One region of the Variovorax sp. PDC80 genome, then DNA from elsewhere that is predicted to be linked to it. Evidence: riboswitches for the same ligand, from Rfam matches in the RefSeq annotation. Region 1 holds a riboswitch; the other holds the start of a gene.
What was found. Region 1 has a riboswitch for manganese ahead of BM109_RS19825 (TMEM165/GDT1 family protein). Riboswitches for the same ligand answer to the same signal wherever they lie in the genome.

Region 1 (7,528 bases):
TCGGTGCGCAGGCCTTCCTGCCCAAGACCGGCCACCTGGGCGAGGTGCTGCGCTACGTGAGGGACAACGACCTGATCGGCCTGCCGGCCCGGCCTTCGACGACCTCGAGCAGCGCGCCCACGACGCCGGCGCGCGCCGAGTCGCAGCCGCAGCTCAATGCGCGCCAGGTCGAGATCCTCGACTGGCTGCTGGCCGGCAAGTCGAACAAGGAGATCGCGCAGCTGTCGCACCTGACCGAGGGCACGGTCAAGAACCATGTGTCCACCTTGCTGCTGCTGTTCGGCATGCGCTCGCGAGCCCAGCTCATCAGCAGCCTTCGGTAAGCTCTCCACGCCATGCGGCCTTCGATGGAGATGCCCGCATGCTCGCGATGACTGACGCGCCCCCGCCCGAACTGGCCCGGCGGGTGCTGCGCGAACAGGTGGCGGCGGTCCATGCGAATGCGCCGGCCGCCTATCTCGCGGACATGCTCACGGCCCAGGCGCTGGGCATCGGCCTGTTCGTGGCCACCTGGCGCTGGCAGGTGCTGCTGTGGATGGCGCTGCACCTGGCATTGACGCTGCGACGCGCCTACCGGCGCTACCGGCGCAGCCCCGATGCGGCCGAGCATCCCGAGTACTGGGCGCGCTTCAATGCGCGCAACGTGCTGCTGCGCTCCTGCGTCTGGGGCCTCGCGCCCTGGCTGTGCGTGCCGCCGGGGCGCAACCTCGGGCTCTGGGTCATGGTCATCGTCATGATGATGGGCGGCTGCGCGGGCGGTGCGCTGTCGCTGGCGGTTCTCAAGCGCAACATCCCGCGCTTCATCGTGCCCAGCATGGCGAGCCTGACCCTGGCGCTGGCCTGGCGCGGCGACACGGTGCACCTGTTCCTGGCCACCGGTTGCCTGCTCTACATGTGCGTGATGATCACCTTCGCGCTGCAGCACCATCGGCTGCTGACGGCCTCGCTGACCATGCGTTTCGAGAAGGAGGCGCTGGCCGAGCAGCTGAGCCACCAGATCGCCGCGACCCAGCGCGCCAGCGAGGAGAAGACGCGCTTTCTCGCCGCGGCGAGCCACGACCTGCGCCAGCCCCTGCATGCGATCGCGCTGTTCGGTGCGGTGATCGAGAAGAAGCTGCAGGGCAGCGAGGAATGGGACCACGCGGTGCGGCTGATGGATGCGGTCGGAACGCTCGGCGATTCGCTCGATACCTTGCTGGACATCTCGCGGCTGGACGCCGGCGAGGTGGCACCGCGGATCCGGCCGGTGGAGCTCAATCCGCTGTTCCTCGCGCTCAACAACGTGTTCGCGGCGCAGGCGGCCGGCAGGGACCTGCAACTCCGATTGCGCGCCACGCCGTGCTGGGTGCTGAGCGACCCGCAGCTGTTGCAGCGGCTGCTCTCGAATCTCGTGGACAACGCGCTCAAGTACACGCCGCGCGGCGGCGTGGTGGTGGCCGCCCGTGCGCGCGGGCCGCTGGTGTGGATCGACGTCTGCGACACCGGCATCGGCATCTCGCCCGAGCACCTGGGCCGCATCTTCGACGAGTTCTACCAGGTCGACAATCCGGGCCGCGATCGCGCGCAGGGGCTGGGCATCGGCCTGTCGATCGTGCAGCGGCTCTCGCGCCTGCTGGCGCATCCGCTGCAGGTGCATTCGCGCCCGCAGCGCGGCAGCCGCTTCCGCATGGTGCTGCCGGCGGTGTCGGCCTCGGGTGTCGCGCCGTCCATCGCGCGCCCCGACGCCGTCCTGCCCTTGCCGCGGCGCGTGCTGCTGATCGACGACGAGGCGCCGATCCGCCAGGCCGTGACCGGGCTGCTGCAGGCCCATCGCGTGGCCATCGACGCGGTGGCCAGCGAGGCCGAAGCCGAGGCCGTGCTGGCGCAGGCCGCGCAGGCAAACGCCCCGGTCGACGTGCTGCTGTGCGACGTGCGCCTGGCCGATGGCGCCGACGGCCTGGCCGTGGCGCAGCGGCTGCGCGCGCGCTTCGGCCCCGGCTTGCAGGTGCTGCTGATCACCGGGGAAACCGCGCCGCGGCGGCAGCAGCAGATGCACGACGCGGGCCTGCAGGTGCTGCTCAAGCCGGTGGCGGCCGACAGGCTGCTGCAGGCCCTCGCAGCGCTGACGCGACACGAAACGACGCCCGTCCGCAGGCACGCCTGAGCGTCTTTTTTTCCGCCGAAAGTCGATGACCTTCGACACTAGATCGCAGGTGTCGCCATCCCTACCGTGGAGGCCTTCTCATCCACTCACTTGAAAGAAGGAAGGCCTCTCATGAACACCCGTCTTGCCGTTTGCCGTGCAGCGCGCACACCCGTCGCGTTGCTGGTCATGAATCTCGTGCTGGTGGCCTGCGGGGGGGGCGGCGGTGGCGGGGGCTTTGCCGGCTTCCCGGTCGCTCCCGCTCCCGCGCCTGCCGCGCAGACACCTCCGCCGGCACCCGCTCCAGCCGCGGCCTCGATCACGACGCAGCCCTCGAACACCACCGTGGGCCAGGGCGTGTCCGCCACCTTGAAGGTGCAGGCCGTGCACGCCACGGCCTACCAGTGGCAACGCAGCACCGACGGCGGTGCCCACTGGAGCGATGTCGCCGGTGCCACAAGCGACAGCTTCCGCACGGCCGCCAGCCTGTTGACCGACAGCGGCCAGCAACTGCGCGTGCGGGTGACGGGCGCCAAGGGCAGCGTGACCAGCAACGCCGCCACGTTGACGGTCAAGCCCTGGGTCGCCACCGTGCTGGCGACGACGGGCGTGAGCTACAGCAGCCCCTATCAGCTCGCGCTCGATGCGAGCGGCGCGAAGCTCTACGTGGCCATGGGCGGCAATGGCTCCGTCTATCGGATCGACACCGCCAGCGGCAGCGGTGCCGAGGTGACGCCGGGGACGACGATGAACATGCCCGCGGGCCTGGCACTGGCGGCCGACGGCACCCTCTACGTGAGCGACCAGCATCGCATCAGCAAGATCGCGCCCGGCGCCACGACCGCCAGCACCTGGGTCGGCACCGGCAGCAGCGGATACGCCGACAGCCCGGCCACCGCGATGTTCAACAACCCCACCGGCATCGCGCTCGACAGCGCGGGCAACCTCTTCGTGGCGGACACGGAGAACAAGCGCGTGCGCAAGGTCGCGCCCGACGGCACCACGAGCACGCTCGCGGGCGACGGCACGCAGGCCTACCTCGACGGCGTCGGCGTGGCCGCCCAGTTCGCGCGCCCGCAGGGCCTGGCGCTCAGTCGCGATGGCAAGACGCTCTACGACACCGACACCGACAGTCCCTGCCTGCGCAAGATCGACGTGGCCAGCGCCACGGTGAGCACGCTGCTGGGCGATTGCGCCAACGGCAACGCGGGCGCGGGCGTGGTCGACGGAACGGTGGCCACGCCGGCCAAGCTCGGCTATTCGTACGGCGTGGCGGTGGATGCGCACGACAACGTGTTCCTGACCCACGCCTGGGATGGCGTGGCGCGCGTGGTCACGCCCGCGGGCGAGATCAGCACCCTGCAGGACGGCACCGGCGCGCCGATCGCCTTCAACTTCCCGATCGGCGTGGCGGTGGCCGCCGACGGCACCGTCTACGTGGGCGCGAACCACGGCAACCAGATCCTCAAGCTCACGCTCGCGCCCTGAGCGGGCATGCCCGGTAATGCAACTCGCTCTCGACACGGGGACATTCGTCGAAAAGACGAGGGCGATTCGGCGCTCGCCCCTAAGATCGCGCCCTCAGTCATTGGGGAGTAGCTGACCTGCGCAACGCAGGAGCCCGCGTCAACACACTTGGCCTTCGGCCATGGCGCGAGCAGCTTTAGAGCCTGGCAAGACCTTTGACCACGTCACCTCGGTATGGGCCGGGAAGTGGCGTGGTCTTCGCGTCGCTGGCCCAGGGAGTTCTCTTTTCATCATGGAAGCCTTACTCGTATCCACGGGCGTGGTCGCGCTCGGGGAAATGGGCGACAAGACCCAACTGCTCGCGATCATCCTGGCCGCGACCTTTCGCAAACCCTGGCAGATCGTGGCGGGCATCTTCACCGCCACCGTCGTCAACCACGCGGCCGCGGGCGCGCTCGGCGGCTGGGTGGCCCAGGCCATGGGGCCGAACATCCTGCGCTGGGTGATCGGCGCCTCGTTCCTGGCCATGGCCGCGTGGATGCTGATCCCCGACAAGATCGACGACGACGCCGCGAAGACCAAGAGCCGTTTCGGCGCCTTCGGCACCACGGTCATCACCTTCTTCCTCGCGGAGATGGGCGACAAGACGCAGATCGCGACCGTGGCGCTGGCCGCGCGCTATCCCGACGTGGTGCAGGTCGTGATCGGCACCACGCTGGGCATGATGCTGGCCGACGCGCCCGCGGTCTTCCTCGGCGAGAAGATCGCGGCCAAGGTCTCGATGCGGCTGGTGCACGGCGTGGCCGCCGTCATCTTCGGCGTGCTGGGGCTGCTGACGCTGTTCAACGTCGGCAACCTGTTCTGAGCGCCGGCGGGCGGCCGCCTATTTGGCGGCGGCCGCCGTGCCCAGGCCCAGCTTGTCGATCACGGCCTTCTCGGTCTTCATGGTGCGCACCGCGTACTGCTTGTAGGCCGCGCTGTCCATGTAGAAGGTCTCCATGTCGAACTTGGCGAGCGACTCCTGGTAGTTGGGCATCTCCATCGCCTTCTTGAAGGCGTCGTGCAGGATCGCGACCACCTTCGGGTTCGCGCCCTTGGGCAGCACCAGGCCGAAAGGCGAGGCCTGCACCATGTCGATGCCCGACTCCTTGAGCGTGGGCGCGTTCGGGTACTTCTTCGAGCGCTGCTCGCCCCAGGTCGACAGCAGCCGTAGCTTGCCCTGGTCGACATAGGGGCCCCAGCCCGGCGTGTCGGCCACCGACATCACGTGGCCGCCGAGCACCGCCTGCAACGATTCGGAGTTGCCCTTGTAGGGCACGTGATTGAACTCCACGCCGGCCTGGATCGCGATCGCTTCCATCGTCAGGTGCAAGGTGGTGAGCGCGCCCGGCGTGCCGTAGCTCAGGCGGCCCGGGTTGGCCTTGGCATAGGCGAGGTACTCGCGCATCGACTTGATCGGCGAATCGGCGGGCACCACCAGGCCGAAGGAATAGCCGGCGAGGCCGATCACGTAGCTCAGGTCGTTGGCCGGGTCCCAGTTGAGCTTGGTGGTGTAGGGCAGGCGGAACACCGGCAGCGGCACCTGCGCGAGCGTGTAGCCGTCGGGCGCGGTGGCCTGCATGGTCTGCGCGGGCAGCACGCCGCCGGCGCCGGGCTTGTTCTCGATGATCACCGGCTGGCCGAGGATCTTCGAGGCGTTCTCGGCCAGCACGCGGAAGGGCACGTCGGTCGAGCCGCCGGCGGTGAAGCCGATCAGCACGCGGATCGGCCGCACCGGAAAGGCATCGGACTGCGCGAAGGCGGGAGCGGCGGCGAGGCCGGCGGCCAGCAGCAGGGCGTGCAGCGCACGGCGGGTGAGAGTGGGTTGTTTCATGGAAGGACGTGCGAACGAAGAAAGCGGGAAGGGCGGTGCGGCCGCCCCGCGAACGGGACGGGCCGCACCGGCGCCGTCAGGGCGCGGGACAGCCGCCGCGGCTGGCCGAGGAGAACTTGCAGCCGTAGTCGGCGCGCGCCACGGTCGCGGCGTCGAGCACCTCGTCGCCGGCCGGCTTCACGCCGTTCTGCTCCCAGTTCGTCATCGCGTCGAAGGCCTGGGTCTGTTCCTCGGTCGTGAAGTCGCAGTGGCTGATGCCGCGGATCGCGCGCTGCACGAGCCACTTCGAGGTGCCCAGCGCATCGGCGCGGCGCTTGTAGATCTGCTCCATGCTGAACGGCACGTAGACGTCGCCCAGCGTGTGGATGGTCACCACCGGCACGTCGATGCGCGCATTGGACTTGGGGAACCAGCGCAGGCCGTCGCGCCGCAGCCGGTTGGCCTCGGGGTCGGCATGCAGGCGGTAGGCGCCCTGGTTGAAGGTGACTTCCTCCGGGCTTTGCGCCGGGTCGTTGTCGAGCTGGTAGACGATGCCGGTGGTGTCGTAGCCGTCGCGGTTGAGGATGCCGTTGATGGTGCCGTCGCGGCCGAAGGTGCCCCACACGGTGGCGTTCATGCTGCCCGCGAAGCCGGCATCGAACATCGGGCGCTCGCCACCCGTGAGGTTCTTGACGATGGCCTTGTACTTCTCGCCCTGCGCGGTCGTCGCGCTCGGGAATCTCGTGAACAGCGCGGCACGCACCGTGGGCAGCAGGTCGTTCCAGTTGCTCACGGGCCAGCCGTTGACGGGCAGGCCCGCCAGCTGCTGCGCCGCGATCTGCGAGGCGCCGAAGTAGTTGTAGAGCTCGGTGTCGCCGAGCACGCCGCACATCGGCACCGCGCCCGCATAGCGCACCTTGTGGTTGGCCGTCTCCGTCGCCTCGGCATCGACCGCGGCCGCGGCCACGTGGCCGCCGAGCGACTGGCCGACGATGTAGGTCTTGCGCGGCGCATCGAGCGTGCGGCCGTTCTGCGAGGCGATGCGCTGGAAGGCCAGCGCGAGCGCGTTGGTGTCCTCGACGCCGGCGCGCACGTCGTAGTAGTTCTTGGTGTAGCTCGACGCGGCCCAGGCATAGCCCTGGCCGATCAGGTGCGCGCGGATCGTGGGATCGCTGACGCTCACCACCGGGCCCGTGCCGCCGTAGCCGTGCGCGTACATCACGAGCATGCCGTTCCAGTTCTTCGGCACTTCGACGCGGTAGCCCGCGCCCTCGAGCACGCCCCACCAGCGGTCGGTGTCGGGCGCGCCCGAGATGGCCGCGAACGGCAGCTTGGTCTCGTCGACCGTGAACTGGCGGCCGTCCTGCGCACGCGTTTCCTCGGGCTCGGGTGCGGCCGGGGGCGGCGGTGCCGGGGGATTGCCGGCGCCCGCGCCGCCTGCACCGGCCTGTTGCGCGGCAATCGCGGCGGCCAGCGCCGCGGCGCTGGCGCCCGACGAATCGCCGCCACCGCCGCCGCATGCGGCCAGCGTCGCGGCGGCGATGAGCGAGAGAAGGGTGGCGCGGCGGCCCGGATGGCGATGGAACTTCACGAGATGTCTCCTGCGTGTGGGGATGGGTTCCGCGTGAATCTTTTTAATTTCGTTCAGCGGAATTAGATTTATGGAACGTTCTTTCGAACGACGGCGAGTATCTTTCCGCTCGCGTTTCTCTCGTATAGGGAATTCCATGAACCGTTTTCAACTGCTGAAAATATAATTCCGTCCAACGAAATTAAATTGAGAGAAGCGCATGGGCCGCACCAAGCAGATCGACTTCGAGGAGGGTGCCGACAGCCCGCGCTTCGTGACCGCGCTGGCGCGCGGGCTGGACATCCTGGCCGCCTGGGGCCCCGACGAGAAATGGCTCACCAGCACCGAGCTCGCGCGCCGCACCGGCCTGCCCAAGCCCACGATCGCGCGCCTCGCCTACACCCTCGTCGTGGCGGGCTACCTGCGCCACTCGCGCGAGACCGGCAAGTACGCGCATGGCGACAGCCTGGTCGCGCTCGGCATCACGATGGTGTCGAACCTCAAGCTGCGGCGCATT
Region 2 (7,528 bases), on a different contig from region 1:
TGCCGGCCGCCGAGGCCATGCTGCAGTCGCTGGGCTTCGGCTGGCCGCAGGCCGCGGCCATCGGCGACGACTGGCCCGACCTGCCGGTGCTGGGGCGCGTGGGCTTCGCGGCGGCGCCGGCCAATGCCCACGTCGAGGTGCGCGACGCCGTGCGCTACGTGACCCGCGCGCGCGGCGGCGAAGGCGCGGCGCGCGAATTCTGCGATCTGCTGGTCACGGCCAGCGGACAGTACCGGCGCCTGCTCGACGTCGCACGGAACACCGCCCTATGAAGCAGGCCTGGAACCTCCTGCGCGACGTCCTCGATCGCGTCACCATCTACCTGCCGATCATCCTGACGGCCGCGGTCGCGCTCGGCACCTACTGGCTGGTGCGCAACGCGCCCAAGCTGCTCGAGCCGACCGCCAAGGTCGCGCCCACCCACGAGCCCGACTACTTCATGCGCGGCTTCGTCATCAAGAACTTCCTGCCCAGCGGCGACCTGCGCAGCGAGCTGTTCGGCAAGGAAGGCCGGCACTACCCCGACACCGACACCATCGAGGTCGACGAGGTGCGCATGCGCTCGGTGTCGCCGCAGGGCTTCACCACCCACGCCACCGCCAACCGCGGGCTGTCGAACTCCGACGGCAGCGAGATCCAGCTGTTCGGCAACGCGGTCGTCATCCGCGACGCGGCCGTCGGCGCCAACGGCAAGACCTCGCCGCGCCTCGAGTTCCGCGGCGATTTCCTGCATGCCTTCCTCGACACCGAGCGCGTGCAGTCGAACAAGCCCGTCACGCTGATCCGCGGCACCGACCAGTTCACCGCCGACACGATGGACTACGACAACCTGACCGGCATCGCCAACCTCAACGGCCGCGTGCGCGGCACGATGGTGCCTTCGGCCAAGGCGGCCGGCGCCGCGGGCAAGCGCTGAGCGCCGCGCCATGACCACCGCGCCGTCGCCCCTCGTCTTCATCACCGGCGCCTCCAGCGGCATCGGCCAGGCGCTGGCCGCGCGCTTCTACGACGCGGGCTACCGGCTGGCGCTGGTCGCGCGCCGCACCGGCGAAATCGAAGCCTGGGCCAACGCGCGCGGACTCGACCGCGGCCGCTACCTGATCTACAGCGCCGACGTCGCGCGCACCGACAGCATCGTGGCCGCCGGCGCCGCCTGCATCGAGCGCCAGGGCGTGCCCGACGTGGTGATCGCCAATGCCGGCATCAGCGTGGGCATCGACACGGCGGAGCGCGAGGACCTCGACGTGCTGACGCAGACCTTCGCCACCAACAACGTCGGGCTGGCCGCCACCTTCCATCCCTTCGTGCGCGCGATGGTGCAGCGCGGCAGCGGGCGGCTGGTCGGCATCGCGAGCGTCGCGGCCATCCGCGGACTGCCGGGGCACGGCGCCTACTGCGCGAGCAAGGCCGGCGTGGTCGCCTACTGCGAGAGCCTGCGCGGCGAGCTGCACGGCAGCGGCGTCAAGGTCGTGACCCTGCTGCCCGGCTACATCGACACCCCGCTCACGCAGGGCAACCGCTACGGCATGCCGTTCCTGATGAAGCCCGAGGCCTTCGCCGACCGGGCGCTGGGCGCGATCGAGAGCGGTGCCAGCTATCGCGTGATTCCCTGGCAGATGGGCGTGATCGCCAAGATCATGCGCATGCTGCCCAACGCGCTGCTCGACCGCGCGGTGCAGGGGCGCGGGCGGAAGAAGCGGCGCGGCGAAGGCTGAACCCGAGGCCGTACCGGCCGCGGCAACGAAAAAGGCTCCCGAAGGAGCCTTTTGTCTTTTTTGGAAAGCGATCAGTAGCCGCTGTTGCCGCCGCCACCGTAGCCGCCGCGACCACCGCCGCCGCCGCCACGCGGGCCGGCGCCGTAGGGGCTGCGGAAACCGCCATCGCCACCACCGCCGCCGCCACCACTGCGGCCACCGCCGCCGTAGCCACCACCGCCGCCGCTGCGACCGCCGCCACCACCACCGCCGTAGCCGCCACCACCGCCGCCGCCGTAGCCACCGCCACCACCGCCGCCATAACCACCACCACCGCCGCCGTAGCCGCCGCCACCACCGCTGCGCGGGGGACGTGCTTCCATCGGGCGGGCTTCATTGACGACCACGCTGCGGCCGCCCAGGGGTTGGCCGTTCATGCCGTTGATGGCGGCCTGTGCTTCCGCTTCACTGCCCATCTCGACGAAGCCGAAGCCCTTCGAGCGGCCGGTATCGCGTTCCATCATGACCTTGGCGCTGGTCACAGCACCGAACTGACCGAATGCCTGCTCCAGATCACCGTCGCGCACCGAGTAAGGCAGGTTGCCGACGTACAGTTTGTTGCCCATCAAGGGACTCCTATAAACACATCAAGAAAAGCGATGGAGTCCCGATTAGCATCACTCAAACGAGAGCCGCCGAGTCGCGCGAAACTGTCCGATCACCCAGTGCCTCCAACCCGAAATGAAAAGGGAGGCTCGTGCATTATGGGTGAAATACAAGAAATGCAAGCAGGAATTTGCTTCTTGCGGTAGCACGGATTTTGACTCCTGGAGTTAGCGCACGCTTACTAACCAGGCCCCGAACTGGGCCTATGACACTTAAGGGTTAGAATTCGCCCGTCATTGGGGAGTAGCCGCCTTCCGTCTACGAGAAGGGCCCGCGTCAACAGACTTGTCCTGCCCCACACAGGACATGGCGCGGGCAGTGAAGAACAACACCTGGCGAGACCATTGACCGTGCAACTTCGGGAAATTTGGCCGAAGGTGTTGCACGGTCAATTGCGTCCCTTCGGCCAAGGAACCGTTTTTTCATGGAAGCTTTTCTCGTCGCGACCGGTGTCGTCGCGCTCGCCGAAATGGGCGACAAGACCCAGTTGCTCGCCCTCCTGCTGGCCGCCCGTTTCAGAAAACCCTGGCCGATCGTGGCGGGCATCTTCGCCGCCACCGTCATCAACCACGCGCTCGCGGGCGCGGTCGGCAACTGGATCACCCACTGGCTCGGCCCCGACATCCTGCGCTGGATCCTCGGCGGCTCCTTCATCGCGATGGCGATCTGGATGCTGATCCCCGACAAGCTCGATGACGACGATGCCCCGCGCTCCTCGCACTTCGGCGTCTTCGGCACCACGGTGGTCGCCTTCTTCCTCGCCGAGATGGGCGACAAGACGCAGATCGCCACCGTGATGCTCGCGGCGCGCTTCACCGAGGCCTATTTCTGGGTCGTGGTCGGCACCACCTTCGGGATGATGCTGGCCAACGCGCCGGTGGTCTGGCTCGGCGACCGCATCGTCAAGCGCGTGCCGATCAAGCTCGTGCACTCGATCTCGGCCGTCATCTTCCTGGTGCTGGGCGTGGTCGCGCTGATCGGCTGGTAGCGCCGCCGTCCAAAGCCCGGGGCCTGCCGTCCCGGGCCCGCGGCGATATACTGCCGCTCGCGCCGATTTGCTCCAGCTTGCGGGCGCTTGATAAATACAGCTAAAGACGGATGCCGTGACCCGGCTCGTTTTTGGCGAGGCCGGGTTTTTCATTTCATGTCCTCGTTGGTCGTCACTCCCCAGTCGATGCAGTTCGCGGGCCCGCTGGCCCTGCGCAGCGGCGCGACCATCGGCAGCTACACGCTCGCCTACGAAACCTACGGCACGCTCAATGCCAAGCGCAGCAATGCGGTGCTCGTGTGCCACGCCCTCAACGCCTCGCACCACGTCGCGGGCGTCTACGAGGGCCAGGCCCGCTCCGCGGGCTGGTGGGACAACATGGTCGGGCCCGGCAAGCCGCTGGACACCGACCGCTTCTTCGTCATCGGCGTCAACAACCTCGGCTCCTGCTTCGGCTCCACCGGGCCAATGCACGTGAACCCCGCGACCGGCCGCGTCTACGGCGCCGACTTCCCGGTGGTCACGGTCGAGGACTGGGTCGACGCCCAGGCCGCGCTGCTCGACGCGCTCGGCATCCACACGCTCGCGGCGGTGATGGGCGGCAGCCTCGGCGGCATGCAGGCGCTGTCGTGGACGCTGCAGTACCCCGAGCGCGTGCGCCACGCGGTGGTGGTCGCCAGCGCGCCCAACCTCACGGCCGAGAACATCGCCTTCAACGAGGTGGCGCGCCGCGCCATCGTGACCGACCCCGACTTCCACGGCGGCCACTTCTACGAGCACGGCGTGATCCCCAAGCGCGGCCTGCGCATCGCCCGCATGATCGGCCACATCACCTACCTCAGCGACGACGTCATGAACGCGAAGTTCGGGCGCCTGCTGCGCAACGCGGTCGAGGGCGAGGCGGCTCGCGACGACGCGGCCTATCGCTACTCCACGCAGGAGATCGAGTTCCAGATCGAGAGCTACCTGCGCTACCAGGGCGACAAGTTCAGCGAGTACTTCGACGCCAACACCTACCTGCTCATCACGCGCGCGCTCGACTACTTCGACCCCGCGCGCGAGCACGGCGGCAACCTCACGGCCGCGTTCGCGCGCGCCAGCGCCAAGTTCCTGCTCGTGAGCTTCAAGACCGACTGGCGCTTCTCGCCCGCACGCAGCCGCGAGCTGGTGAAGGCGCTGCTCGACAACCGCCGCAGCGTGAGCTACGCCGAGATCGACGCCCCGCACGGCCACGACGCCTTCCTGCTCGACGACGTGCGCTACATGGGCGTGGTGCGTTCCTACTTCGAGCGCGTGGCCCAGGAGATCGCATCGTGAGCGACAACGACATCCAGCGCCACATCGCCGCGCTCGTGCCCGAGGGCTCGCGCGTGCTCGACCTCGGCTGCGGCGACGGCGCCCTGCTCGCGCTGCTGCAGCGAGAGCGCGGCTGCACCGGCTACGGCGTGGAGATCGCCGACGGCAACGTGCTGCAGTGCATCCGCCGCGGCGTCGACGTGATCCAGCTCAACCTCGACGAAGGCCTGGCGATGTTCGACGACGCCACCTTCGACGTGGTGCTGCAGATCGACACCCTGCAGCACCTGCGCAATGCCGAGGTGATGCTGCGCGAGACCGCGCGCGTGGGCCGCTTCGGCATCGTGGCCTTCCCCAACTTCGCGCACTGGCCCAACCGCATCAGCGTGGCGCGCGGCCGCATGCCGGTCACGCGGCGGCTGCCCTACCAGTGGTACGACACGCCCAACATCCGCGTGGGCACCTTCAAGGACTTCGAGGTGCTCGCGCGCAAGAACAACCTGCGCGTGCTCGATGCCTTCGGCCTGCAGGACGGCCGCGACGTGCGCTGGCTGCCCAACGCGCGCGCCAGCACCGCGGTGTTCAAGTTCGAGCACGGGGGCTGAAGGCGCCCCGCCGCCCATGGCGTTCACGCTCGCCCAGCCGGTCCACAGCGAACTGCTGATCAAGAAGAGCCGCTTCATCGGCTGCGTGCAGTCCGTGCCCGACCGCGAGGCGGCGCTGGCGGTCGTCGCCGCGCTGCGCGCCGAACACCCGGGCGCGGCCCACGTGTGCTGGGCGCTGATGGCCGGCGGCCAGTCGGCCGCCAACGACGATGGCGAGCCGGGCGGCACCGCGGGCCGGCCGATGCTCGAGGTGCTGCGCCACCAGCAGATCGAAGGCGCGCTCGCGACCGTGGTGCGCTATTTCGGCGGCGTGAAGCTCGGCGCGGGCGGGCTGGTGCGCGCCTACACCGACAGCGTCGCGCAGGCGCTGACCGGCGCGCGGCTGGTGCCGCTGGTGCGCCTGCGCACGCTGCGCTGCGAAGTGCCCTATGCGCTCGAGGGCCTGGTGCGGCGCGAGCTGGCCGCGGCCGGCGCGGTGCTCGAATCGGTGGCGCATGCCAGCACGGTGGCCTTCGTCTTCGCGCTGCCCGAGACCGCGGCCGAAGCCTTCATCGCGCGCCTCGACGATGCTGCCCAAGGGCGCGTCGCCTGGCCGCGGGCGTGAGCCGCTTGCGCGGCACGGCGGGCGTGCCCGCTTCGTCGGGCGCCAGTGCCGTCATCGCGAGCACGCCGCGCGGTGCCAGCGGCAAGGCCGCCGCGCCGCCTTCGTCGTCGTAGGGGCGGCGCGCCATCTCGGCCGTCACGATGCCGGTGGGCACCGCGAGCACGCCCCAGCCCAGCAGCATCATCACCGAGGCGATCGCGCGGCCCAGGTCGGTCTTGGGCACCAGGTCGCCGAAGCCCACGGTGGCCATGGTCGAGATCGCCCAGTACACCGCCACCGGGATGCTGGTGAAGCCGTGCTGCGGGCCCTCGACCACGTACATCAGCGTGCCCATCACCAGCACCACCAGCATCACGAAGCCGACGAACACGGTGATCTTGCGGCGGCTGGCCGCCACCGCCGAGACCAGCGCGCGGTACTCGGCCGAATAGCGCGAGAGCTTGAAGATGCGGAACACGCGCAAAAGCCGCAGGATGCGCACGTCGATCAGGTAGGCGAGCTCGGGCGTGAGGATGGCCAGGAAGGTCGGCAGCAGCGCCAGCAGGTCGATCACGCCGTAGAAGCTCAGCGCATAGCGCAGCGGCCGCTTCACGCAGGCCAGGCGGCCCAGGTACTCGAGCGTGAAGAGAGCCGTGAAGAACCATTCGAGCACGCTGAAGGTCGAGCCCCAGCGCTGGTGGATCGGCTGGACGCTGTCGAGGATCACCACCGCCACGCTGGTCACGATCACCGCGATCAGCACCAAGTCGAACAGCCGGCCCGCGCGCGATTCGGATTCGAAGATCACCGAGAACAGCGAGCGGCGCCAGCCGTGCGCGGGCTTGCCGAAGCGCGCGTCGCCGGCCGCGGCCTCGGCCGTGAGGGAAGCGATGGTGTCTCTCGAGAGGAAGGTCGTCATGGTGGCGGGTCGCTGGTGGGCTGCGGCGCATTGTCGATGCGCAGGTGCGCCGTTCGGGTCGGAGTCCGTCGCATACGGCGCGAACCAAGGGAACTTCCCGCGCTTCGCGCACCCGTGAAAGGACATCGTCCTTTGTGGTTGGCACCGCCAGCGAATCGGGCGATGATGGCGCGCGACCGATTTATTCGGTTACGCCTCTTGCGCAATGAAGTGCAGGAGGCCCCAAGCGCATTCTTACGATAGTCCTTTTCATGAGGAGCTCTCTTTTGGCCACTTCTTCCTCCCCTTTCTTCGGCAAGCGCGAACGCGAAAACGATGCATTGACCTCCAGGCCCGCGCCGCTCGTGGGCTCGGGCACCAACCTCTCGGGCTCCCCCGTCAATCCCTCGTCGTTGACCGCCCAGGCCGGCCTCAATGCCGCCGCCGCCGCACCCGCCGTGAAGGAAGGCGGCAGCAAGCTCACCGTCGGCCCCAACATCAAGCTCAAGGGCGTCGAGATCACCGATTGCGACACGCTCGTGGTCGAAGGCCTGGTCGAGGCCACCATGGATTCGCGCCTGATGCAGATCGCCGAACAGGGCGAGTTCAAGGGCTCGGCCGAGATCGACATCGCCGAGATCCGCGGCGTGTTCGACGGCAACCTCACGGTGCGCGAGAAGCTGGTGATCCATTCGACCGGCAAGGTCACGGGCAAGATCCGCTACGGCAAGATCGTGATCGAGGAAGGCGGCCAGATCTCGGGCGAGATCAGCTTCGGCGCGAAGCCCGCGGTGCAAG

Region 2: linked by a shared signal. The riboswitch ahead of BM109_RS13710 (TMEM165/GDT1 family protein) and the one ahead of BM109_RS19825 (TMEM165/GDT1 family protein) in region 1 are both predicted to bind manganese.

What each region holds. Positions count from the first base shown of each region.
Region 1 covers NZ_FOWG01000006.1:413,009-420,536, forward strand. Annotated here, with positions in the region: gene BM109_RS19810 (response regulator transcription factor) at 1-323, shown strand, start outside; gene BM109_RS19815 (ATP-binding response regulator) at 371-2,143, shown strand; gene BM109_RS19820 (NHL repeat-containing protein) at 2,255-3,610, shown strand; yybP-ykoY riboswitch at 3,701-3,870, shown strand; gene BM109_RS19825 (TMEM165/GDT1 family protein) at 3,882-4,454, shown strand; gene BM109_RS19830 (tripartite tricarboxylate transporter substrate-binding protein) at 4,473-5,462, opposite strand; gene BM109_RS19835 (alpha/beta hydrolase family protein) at 5,539-7,032, opposite strand; gene BM109_RS19840 (IclR family transcriptional regulator) at 7,232-7,528, shown strand, end outside.
Region 2 covers NZ_FOWG01000004.1:61,571-69,098, reverse strand. Annotated here, with positions in the region: gene BM109_RS13730 (KdsC family phosphatase) at 1-272, shown strand, start outside; gene lptC (LPS export ABC transporter periplasmic protein LptC) at 269-916, shown strand; gene BM109_RS13720 (SDR family oxidoreductase) at 927-1,715, shown strand; gene BM109_RS13715 (RNA recognition motif domain-containing protein) at 1,787-2,320, opposite strand; yybP-ykoY riboswitch at 2,587-2,776, shown strand; gene BM109_RS13710 (TMEM165/GDT1 family protein) at 2,785-3,348, shown strand; gene BM109_RS13705 (homoserine O-succinyltransferase MetX) at 3,505-4,665, shown strand; gene metW (methionine biosynthesis protein MetW) at 4,662-5,249, shown strand; gene BM109_RS13695 (IMPACT family protein) at 5,266-5,853, shown strand; gene BM109_RS13690 (ion transporter) at 5,798-6,751, opposite strand; gene BM109_RS13685 (bactofilin family protein) at 7,018-7,528, shown strand, end outside.